2 linked regions of the Thiorhodovibrio winogradskyi genome follow. The protein of the gene in region 2 interacts with the protein of the main gene of each other region in a pairwise test. Links are inferred from orthologs where the notes say so. Each region holds a gene or a part of one and is shown on either strand. Other genes may lie near its edges.

Region 1 (7,648 bases), 2.8 Mb from region 2 along the record:
GTGGTGTCCACCAGGATGAACTCACGACCCAGGGTCGGAATCTGGGTCACATCGCCATCCCAGACCAGCAGGCGCTTATCGAAGTAACGCACGTCCTGCCACGGCAGCTTGACCTTCAGACCAGGTTCCGTAATCACACCACCAATGGGTTGCCCAAACTGCACGATGATGGCCTGATCGGCCTCATCAAGGGTATAGAGCATGGTGGCACTTGCGGCGAGCAATACCAGCGCCACAAGGACGGTCAGGATCGCTTTCATTGACCACCTCCGGTCTTTGTTTGGATCGGCGCGGTTGAGCGATTGAGGTCGAGCAAGGGCAAGGGGCTCATCTGGCTATCCTGCACCACCACCACCTGGCCAATCCTCGGCAGCACCATGTTGAGGGTCTCGAGATAGAGTCGCGAGCGAGTCACTTCCGGTGCCTGCTGGTATTCGGCGAGCACCGCGGAGAAGCGCGTGCTCTCGCCCTCGGCGCGATTGACCCTTTCGGTCGCATAACCCTCGGCCTCGGCGACAGTGCGCAGCGCCGCGCCCTCGGCATTCGGAATCTCCTGATTCACGCGCTTCTGTGCCTCGTTGATCATGCGCTCGCGCTCTTGGCGCGCCTCATTGACCTCGTTGAAGGCCGGTTGCACGGCCGGCGGCGGCACCACGTCCTGCATCTCGACGGTGTTGATGCGAATCCCTGCATCATAGGCATCCATCAGCGCCTGAATCTCCTCACCGGCCTTCTGCTGGATCTCGACACGCCCGACCGTCAGTACCTCGGACCCGAGCATGTTGCCGACGATGCGCCGCATGACCGACTCCGAGATATCGCGCAGCGTGCGGGTTGGCTCGCGCATCCGGTAGAGGAACTTGATCGGATCACTGATGCGATATTGCACCACCCATTCCACATCGATCATGTTGAGATCGCCGGTCAGCATCAGGGATTCGTCCTCGAACTGCTGGGCGCTGTAGGTGGTGCGCCCACCCTCTCCGGTGCCGGCGGTGCGAAAACCAAACTCCTGCTTCAATACCCGCTCGGTGGCAACAAACTGCACGGTATCGACGCCGAAAGGGATCTTGAAGTGCAGACCTGGATCATTAATGCCGATCACGGCTCCAAAGCGCTTGACCACGGCGCGCTCTTCCGGCTGCACCGTGTACCATGAGGAGAGCACCCCCCAGAGCAGCGCGAGCGCGACGATGACGGCGATGATAATCATCTTGAGCGGCCGCTTGCCCGGTCCACTGCCGAACCGGCCGAGGAAGGGGCTCACCAGAGCTTCAAGATCCGGCGGCCCAGACGGGCCACTACCTGGGGGCCTGACTGACTGAATCATGGGCTTGTCTCCTGCTGGATAAGGGAGCGGATGATCCGCATCCACCTGACCCATCATATACCCAATGAACATGGACTTTCGAACACCTGCCCACACGCGGGCTGAACAGGTGATCTTGAGTTCAAATCATGGACTTTCACAAATTGATCCCGGAAGAATCGCCTGCAGTGAACACTGTTACGTCTCTTTTTCGCGCTGACGCTGGCGATAGCGCGCTTGGCGCGCGGCATGGGTCAGGCGTCCGCGACGGCTGGGATTCAGTGCGACTGGCCAATGCGCTGGTGGACACCCCCGAACAATTCAACGGACGCGGATCTGGATGGGGCTGTCCGAGTCTGGCCGCATTGTAACCATGCTGACACTTCAATCGCTGATGAAAAGCCCTATTATCCAAGGTCGATGCAATCGTTTTTTTCTTGTCCCGACAAAATTTTGGAGCCCTTATGAATCAGCTCGACCAGCTCAAGACCATGACGACAGTAGTCGCCGACACCGGTGATTTCGAATCCATCGCCGCCTACAAGCCGCAGGATGCCACCACCAACCCGTCCTTGCTCTACAAGGCGGCGCAAATTCCGGGATACCGGCATCTGCTCGAGGATGCCCTGGCATACGGTCAGGCCAAGGGCGGCGACAGCGACGAACAAACGCGCTGGATCATGGACAAGCTGGCGGTCAACTTCGGTCAGGAGATTTTGAACATTGTTCCCGGTCGGGTTTCGACCGAGATCGATGCACGCTTATCCTTTGACACGGAAGGCACCATTGCCCGTGCCGAGCGGCTGGTGGAACTTTACCGTGAGATTGGCGTTGACCCAAGCACCCGGGTGCTGTTCAAGATTGCCTCGACCTGGGAAGGCATCCAGGCCGCGGCCGAGCTCGAGCGAAGCGGCATTCATTGCAATCTCACGCTCTTGTTCAGCTTCCCGCAGGCGGTGGCCTGTGCCGATGCCGGAGTGACCCTGATCTCGCCTTTCGTCGGGCGTATTCTCGACTGGTATAAGGCCGCCGAGCATGTGGAGGGTTATCCGGCCGATGAGGATCCCGGCGTGCTGTCAGTCAGGCGGATTTTCAATTACTACAAGCGCCATGGCTATGACACCGTGGTGATGGGCGCGAGCTTCCGCAATCGCGATGAAATTCTGGCGCTGGCCGGCTGCGATTATCTGACCATCTCCCCTGCTCTGCTGGATGAGTTGTCCGGCCTGGAGGGTCCGGTCGCGCGCAAGCTCGATGCCGCGGCGGCGCGCGCCATGGACATTGAACGGGTGAACTTTGATGAAAAAGCCTTCCGTTGGGGGCTGAATGAAGTCGCCATGGCGACCGAAAAGCTGGCCGAGGGAATTCGGCTGTTCACCGCTGATACCCACAAGCTCGAGGCCTTCGCGCGCGAGACCGAAAGCGGCGCTTGATCGGTTCTTGTTGAGGGTCGCAACCGCGCGGGACTCTCGGGCGCCGCTCTTTTTCGGTTTAGGCGCCCTGCCCGTCCGCGCTGGCCCGGGCGGCGCGCATTCGCGCTTTCATCTCGGCCACGGCACGCTCGAATCCCGTAAAAAGCGCGCGCGCGACAATGGAATGGCCAATGTTCAGCTCGCGAATGCCGGGGATGGCGGCGATGGCCGAGACATTGTGGTAATCAAGCCCGTGGCCGGCGTTGACCTGCAAGCCGAGTGACTGGCCTTGGCGGACACCCTCGGCCAGGCGCTGCCATTGGGCGGCGCGCGCCGACCGGTCCTTGGCGTCGGCATAATGTCCGGTGTGGAGTTCGATGACAGGCGCACCCACCTCGGCGGCAGCTTGAATCTGCTCCGGCTCGGCATCGATAAAAAGAGAGACCCGCACACCCGCTTCGGCCAGTTCGGTGCAAACCTCCTGCATGCGCGGCCGCTGGCTGGCCACCTCCAGCCCGCCTTCGGTGGTCAGTTCCTCGCGGCGTTCCGGCACCAGGCAGCAGTCGCTGGGACGATACTGGCAGGCGATGCGGATCATCTCCGGCGTCGCGGCCATTTCCAGGTTCATACGGCTTTGCAGACTTTGCGCCAGCAATGCGACATCGCGATCCTGAATGTGGCGGCGATCCTCGCGCAGATGCAGGGTGATGGCATCGGCCCCGGCCTGCTCGGCCAACAGCGCCGCTTGCAGGGGCTCCGGGTAGCGGGTGCCGCGCGCCTGGCGCAGGGTTGCAACGTGGTCAATGTTGACACCCAGCAGGATGGATGACCCGGCCTGATCATGCATGAATTGCTTCTCCGTGTATTGTTTTGCTGGAGGGTGTTGAGCTGTTAGGTGTTCGGCTTTTAGGCTTTTAGCTGGCCTTGGCTTCGCCAGCGCTTGGTTCCTGACTTGGCAGAGACCGAAACAGCTCGCGGCTGCGCAGCGGTTTGTTGCCCAGATGCGGCGCCAGTGCCCGTCGTAACAGCGTTTTGGCTTCGCGCCGATGTTGCGGCTCCAGTGCCTCGCCACGGACAAGACGCCCCAGAGTCTCTCCGCTGACCGATGCTGGCCCCGGTGCCAGTGCGCGCCGCAGACCTTGATCGGGGAAGAGAAGGTAATGCTCGCCTGGGCGAACCGCGACATTCTCATCGGCCAGCCGAGTCAAGTCCAACGCATAGCCCATGGCGGCCAGCAGGCTGAGTTCGAACTGACGCAGGCCAAGATCGGGCGGATCGGAGCGAGTTAAGGCGTCGAGCACCATCTGATAGGCGGAAAACAAGCTCTCCGGCGCCTCCTGACGGGGCCAGAGCCGCATCAGGAGTTCGTTCACATAAAAGCCGCAGTAGAGATTGGTACCGATCAGACCGAGCGCGCGCCCAGCGGCTTCAGCGCGGGTGAGTGTTTTGACCTCACCACGACCGGTCCAAGCAAGCCACAGGGGCTGAAAGGGTTGCAAGAGTGCCGCCTGCGTGGACTTTGACCGCTTGGCACCCTTGGCCAGTGTCGCCAGACGCCCATGCTCGGCTGTGAACAGCTCAAGCAGCAGGCTGGTGTTGGCATAGGGGCGACGGTGCAGGACGAAACCGCGTTGCAGGGAAATTTGCATGCGTCAGACAGCTCGCACATCAAAGGGGCACATCAAAGGGGCGCATCAAAGGCGCGCATCGGCGGATGTCAAATCCCGCAAAGCCGTCTCGTCGCGCGTCCAGCCCTTCCTCACCTTAATCCACAGCTCGAGATGAACCGGGGTATCGAATAGCCGCTGCATGGCCGCGCGCGCCGCCGTGGCCGTGGCTTTCAATGCCTCGCCGCGATGGCCGATAAGAATTGCCTTCTGGGAGTCGCGTTCGACCCAGATCAGGGCATTGATGCGATAGCGACTGGGTTCTTCCTGAAAACGCTCGATGGTGACCGTGGTCTGATAGGGTAATTCGTCTCCATAGCGACGCACGAGCTGCTCGCGAATCAGTTCGGCGGCGAGAAAGCGCGATGAGCAGTCGGTGAGTTGATCCTCCGGAAACCAGTTATCCCCGACGGGTAGCCGCGCGAGCAGTTCCTGCTCAAGCCGATCAAGCCCGTCCGCGGTGCGGGCGGATACGGGCACCAAGCATTGGAAAGAATGACGCTCCGCAAGTCCGTGCAGGAAAGGCAGCAGCTTTTCCTTGTGGTCGAGCAGATCGATCTTGTTAATGACCGCGATCACAGGTGCATGCGCATCGGCCAGTGCGCGCAAGGCCAGTGCATCCTCGGGACCAAATTTCACAGCTTCGACCACCAGCACGGCGAGATCGACATCGGTGATGGCCGCGCGCGCGGCGCGATTCAACTTGCGATTGAGCGCATGATCGCTGCGATCATGAATGCCTGGGGTATCGACAAAAACGAGCTGCCCACCGTCGCGCGTCTTAATGCCGACAATGGCATCCCGGGTGGTCTGCGCCTTGTGCGAGGTAATCGATAGCTTCTGCCCCAGCAGACGATTGAGCAGACTTGACTTGCCCACATTGGGACGCCCCACCAGGGCGATGGCGCCGCAGCGATTGGTATGCTCAGTCATACGCCGCCTTCAGGTCAACGCCAGCCAGCAGGGATAACATGGCCTCGGCGGCCTGCTGTTCAGCGCGTCGGCGGCTGGGCCCGGTGCCTTGGGTCTGCTCGGCGGTATCCGACAGCAGACAGCGCACCACGAAGTGGCGTTGATGCGGTTTGCCGCTCACCTCAATCACCTCATACTCTGGCAACTCGCGCTGGGCGGCCTGCAGGGCTTCCTGCAAGCGGGTTTTCGGATCCTTGGCCGGGGCGCTCTGTGCCGCCCGATCCAGGCCCTGATCGAATAAACGCAGAATCAATGCCCTGGCATCGTCAAAGCCCCGATCAAGATAGTAGGCACCAAGCAAGGCCTCGAAAGCATCGGAGAGAATGGAGTCGCGCGCGTGCCCGCCGGTGCGGATCTCTCCCGAGCCCATGCGCAGATAGTCACCAAGCGCCAGCGCTCGTGCCCGTTCGGCGAGGGATTCCTGCTTGACCAGGGAGGCACGCGCGCGTGTCAGGCGGCCCTCGTCGGCGTTTGGAAATCGCCGCCAAAGCGCCTCGGCAATCACAAATCCCAGCAAGGCATCGCCGAGAAATTCCAGGCGCTCATTGTTGTGGCGGCCCGCGCTGCGGTGCGTCAGTGCCTGCTCGAACAGCTCCGGATGTTCAGGCGGCCGGTCACTGAGGTGGTTCAGCAAGGGCGCGAGCGAGCGCTTCACGGGTGGATTTTCATTCCTAGGCTTTATTCGGGTTTGGCTTTATTCAGGCTTGGCTTTATTCGGGTTTCTTAGGCAAAACAACGGCATAGTCGAATGTCATCAGCACATCGACATTCATACCGATATGCTGCTGCACCACATAATTGGCGGTGACATCCCAGCCTTTGCCATCCTTGGTCGTTTTCACCTCGAAACTATCGCTTTTGACGGTGCGCACCTCATTAATATATAGCTGTTTATCAATGGCTGAGAGAATCGCATGCGGACCCTGCTTGCCGAGCTCCGGCTGCTCGAGCAACTTATCCAGCGCCGAGCGCACTTGCCAATACTGCATGTAGGCCGGCCCCATTTTAAACAGCAGCGTCAGGAAAAAAGCCGCGAGCGCGATCATGAGCATGACGCTGCTCATGCTCATGCCCCGCTGATAGGATCTTAAGCTACGCATGCCATGCATCCTCCTGTGGCGGTTGATACGCAGACCGTAGAGTAAAGAGAAATCATGAGTGATCATGAGTGGTCATTAGTGAATGACATTGCCAATGCGCCCGAAAGCGATTGGCAAGCCGCTGCGCTCCCCATCCCAGCTCATCCAGATGGCGAACGCCTTGCCAACCAGGTTTCGCTCGGGCACCAGCCCCCAGCAACGGCTGTCGTTGCTGTTATCGCGATTGTCGCCCATGACAAAATAGTGCCCATCGGGAATTGTAATAGGACCCTCGGCCAACACACGGCAGCCGGGGGCCAGATCGGGTACCCGGGGATTGAACAAAATATCGTGTTTGACACCGGTCAGATTCTCCATGGCCAGGCTGGCCCCGGTCAGGCGCTCCCCGGCACCAACACCCTGGTAAGTGCCAAGCGGCATGGTCGCGATGCGTTCACCATTGATGATGAGATGCTTGCCACGGTAATCAACGACATCACCCGGCACCCCGACCACACGTTTGATGTAATCGACGGATTCATCCCGGGGGAAGCGAAACACCATCACATCGCCGCGCTGTGGCTCGCCCAGGTCCCAGAATTTGGCATTCAACACCGGCCAGCGCAGCCCGTAGGAGAATTTATTCACCAGAATAAAATCCCCCACCAGCAGCGTCGGCATCATGGAGCCAGAGGGGATGCGAAAAGGCTCGACCACGAATGAGCGCAACAGCAAGACGGCCAAAATCACCGGAAAAAAGGACTTGGCGTACTCGACAAGAATGGGTTCTTTTGGCTGCCGCGCCGTCGCGTCGGTAGGAGTGATGTCAGTATCAGCACCCTGCCCCGCATGCTCGGCCAAAAGCCGCCGCTTTGGCGCCCACAGCAGAACATCGAGCAACCAGATGCCACCGGTCACGGCGGTCGCGGCGACCAAAAAGGTTGGAAAATCAAAACTCATACGCAATGATCCAAGCCGGTACAAGCCGGCGACAAAAACGATTAATTATCCTTGCCAGCCTTGAGTACCGCAAGAAAGGCGTCCTGCGGAATTTCCACCCGCCCGACTTGCTTCATGCGCCTTTTGCCGGCTTTTTGCTTCTCAAGCAGTTTGCGCTTGCGGGTCGCGTCACCACCATAGCATTTGGCGGTGACATTCTTGCGCAAGGCCTTGACCGTGCTACGGGCGATGATTTTGCTGCCAATGGCG
Region 2 (2,946 bases):
CGGCCAGGGCTGCCGCGGTGGCTGAACCCCAAGTCGTTGCTGCCCAAGTCGTTGCTGCCCAAGACACTGAGCCTCGAGCTGTTGCGCCCCAATCCGTTGCGCTCCAAGCCATCCAGCCAGGGATCACTCAGTCGGTCCCCGTGCAGTGGGACCATGGGGTTGCGCCTTCTTTAGTAACTGCTGGGGCGGTGCAGGGTAAGGCGCTGACGCCGGGCCTGGCAAACGACCAGGATTGGCATCAGCTGGTGGAGCAGCTGCCGGTGAACGGTCTTGGGCGGCAGTTGGCTTCCCACTGCGCTTTTCAGTCCTGGCGGGGTGGTGAGCTGCATCTGCAACTCGAGCCTGATTGTGAACATCTGATCAAGGCCGACTCGGCTGAGCAGCGGCTTGCACAATCTCTGCGGGAGGTTCTCGGCCAGCCGGTTCGGCTGCGGATCGCGGCGCGGCGGTCGGTCAATGATACTCCGGCGCGGGCGCGCGCGCGGGTCGCGCAGAGACGTCAGCGCGAGGCCGAGGCGTTGATGCATCAAGACCCCATCGCCCTGGGTTTGGTCTCGCGACTCAATGCTGAGTGGGTGCCGGGCAGTATTCAGGCAACAGGGTAGTCTCTCCGTCCATGCCCGGGTTCCCAGTTGCCGAATCGCAATGCCGAACAATCGGCCTGAGCTGGGATGCCTTGCTGGGATGCCTTGCTGGGATGAAAGTATTCGATTGACAATGACAGAGGGTCACGCATGAAAGGCGGAATCGGGAACATGCTGAAGCAGGCGCAGAGAATGCAGCAGGAGATGCAGGAATCGCAAGAGCGCCTAGCACAGGAGGAAGTCATCGGCGAGTCCGGTGGCGGTATGGTCAAAATCACCATGACGGGAAGATATGAGGTGCGCAAGGTGGACCTTGATCCCTCATTACTCACTGATGATAAAGAGATGCTTGAAGATTTGATTGTCGCTGCGACCAATGATGCCGTGCATCGTGTCGCCGAAAAGCAAAAGGACAGCATGGCAAATTTGACCGCGGGTCTGCCCCTGCCGCCTGGGTTTAAGCTCCCGTTCTAACTATTCGCATGGAGAACAGGACCATGAGAGAGAAACCTGACCGAAGCAAGGTGCCGGCTACTTATCCGTGTCTGATGGTCCTGATAAATTGTGTCTGAATCAACCCTATTGCCGGAATTGATCGACGCCCTGCGCTGCTTGCCGGGAGTTGGGCCCAAATCGGCGCAGCGCATGGCGTTTTATCTGCTCGAGCGGGATCGCGATGCCGGTCGTCATTTGGCGTCCGTCATGGCGGCATCCATGGACCGAATTGGACGCTGCGAGTCCTGTCGCACCTTGACGGAAGCGCCGCTGTGCAGTATCTGTATGAATCCCAAGCGTGATCAGGGTTTGGTCTGCGTGGTGGAAGGTCCGTCTGACGTGGCGGCAATCGAACAGGCAACGGAGTTTTCCGGAGGATACTTCGTGCTTGGTGGGCGTCTGTCGCCGCTCGATGGCATAGGTCCCGAGGAGCTTGAGCTGGGACGGCTGCGGCAACGACTGGCCGGAGGTGGTGTGCGTGAGCTTATCTTGGCCATTAGCCCCACGATCGAGGGGAGTGCCACCTCGCACTATATCGCCGAGATGGCCGCTTTAGCGCAGGTACCTGTCACTCGCATCGCCCACGGCGTGCCTTTGGGAGGCGAACTCGAATACGTCGACGGTGGCACCCTCGCGCATGCCTTCAGCGGGCGCCTGCCGGTTTAAGTTTTTTCCGAGCATCGCCGCGAGATGGCAGAATGGGCAACCGCGGCAACAGGAGACCGAGAAGCTATGTCAGATACTGTGTTCGGTAAAATCGCCCGCGGGGAGATGGACGCCGATATTGTCTATCAGGACGCGGAGATCGTCGCTTTTCGCGATCTGAATCCTCAGGCTCCCGTGCACATTTTAATTATCCCGCGCAAGCCTATTGCGACCCTGAACGATGTCACGCCAGAGGATGCCGCGCTCGTCGGGCGCCTGTTTCAGGTTGCCTCGCGGTTGGCGGCCGAGGAAGGGATCGCCGACCAGGGCTATCGCACGGTGATCAACTGTAATGCCCAGGCAGGACAGACTGTTTATCACTTGCATGTTCATCTGCTTGGCGGACGCGCGCTACAGTGGCCACCGGGTTAGTGGCTGGCGGAGACGAGACCGTGGAGATAGAATCCGTGCAGAACGGCACGCATGGCGTGCTTGAAATCAAAGCAGCGTCCTTTACTCTGCCCGTTATTCGTCTGTTGCGGGTGGACATGGAAGAATTTGCCGATGAGATCAGGGCCAAGGTTGAGCAGGCGCCTGATTTTTTTCGAAACGCTCCGGTGGTCATTGATCTGGGTGGTCTCAATGATCCTGTGGCCGAGATTAATTTTCCGCGCCTGGTGGGGCTTCTGCGCGGTTATGGCATGCTGCCGGTCGGGCTGCGCGGGGGGGGCTTGGAACAGCAAGACGCGGCTCGTGCCATGGAACTCGTGCTGATGAGCGACGGGGGGCGTCGCCGCATGTACGAGACGACCCATGACAACGGGCAAGGAGAAGACGCGCAATCACCGGCTGAAAGCGTGCAAACTGGCGGCAAGCCCTCCCGGGGCGATGCGGGGGATCACGGCCTCGGTATCGAGGTTGGCTCCACCCTGATTGATCGGCCCGTGCGCTCCGGCCAAAAGGTTTATGCGGCTGGTGGCGATCTGACAATTACCGCGGCAGTTAACTCCGGCGCCGAACTGATGGCCGATGGCAATATTCACATCTACGGGCCTTTGCGTGGTCGCGTGTTTGCTGGCATCAACGGCAACGTCCGGGCGCGGATCTTTTGTCAGGATTTGCAAGCGGAATTGGTGGCGATCGCTGGCCACTACCGTGTTAGCGAGAATATTCCGGCCAATCTGAAGAATGCCAGAGTCCAGATCTATCTCGATAAGGACAG

Evidence for each region. Proteins that work in one complex are often made in the same cells at the same time.
Region 1: the proteins of recR (region 2) and recO interact in binary tests that used the Escherichia coli proteins (3 or more experiments, as listed by UniProt). The link is inferred for Thiorhodovibrio winogradskyi from one-to-one orthologs.

Annotation. Positions count from the first base shown.
Region 1 is NZ_CP121472.1:2,438,837-2,446,484, reverse strand. The notes cover bases 2,504-5,271. They hold recO (DNA repair protein RecO), read right to left. Parts: upstream 4,371-5,271; coding sequence 3,636-4,370; downstream 2,504-3,635. Other genes in these bases: era (GTPase Era), read right to left, coding at 4,416-5,271; pdxJ (pyridoxine 5'-phosphate synthase), read right to left, coding at 2,801-3,568; tal (transaldolase), read left to right, coding at 2,504-2,742. In the rest of the region: protease modulator HflC, read right to left, coding at 1-260; FtsH protease activity modulator HflK, read right to left, coding at 257-1,330; more of tal, read left to right, coding at 1,774-2,503; more of era, read right to left, coding at 5,272-5,321; rnc (ribonuclease III), read right to left, coding at 5,314-6,015; Thiowin_RS10860 (DUF4845 domain-containing protein), read right to left, coding at 6,071-6,430; lepB (signal peptidase I), read right to left, coding at 6,536-7,399; lepA (translation elongation factor 4), read right to left, coding at 7,441-7,648. UniProt on the Escherichia coli protein: Involved in DNA repair and RecF pathway recombination.
Region 2 is NZ_CP121472.1:5,193,966-5,196,911, reverse strand. It holds recR (recombination mediator RecR), read left to right. Parts: upstream 1-1,148; coding sequence 1,149-1,745; downstream 1,746-2,946. Other genes in the region: minC (septum site-determining protein MinC), read left to right, coding at 2,177-2,946; Thiowin_RS23760 (histidine triad nucleotide-binding protein), read left to right, coding at 1,812-2,156; Thiowin_RS23770 (YbaB/EbfC family nucleoid-associated protein), read left to right, coding at 735-1,058; dnaX (DNA polymerase III subunit gamma/tau), read left to right, coding at 1-605. UniProt on the Escherichia coli protein: May play a role in DNA repair. It seems to be involved in an RecBC-independent recombinational process of DNA repair. It may act with RecF and RecO.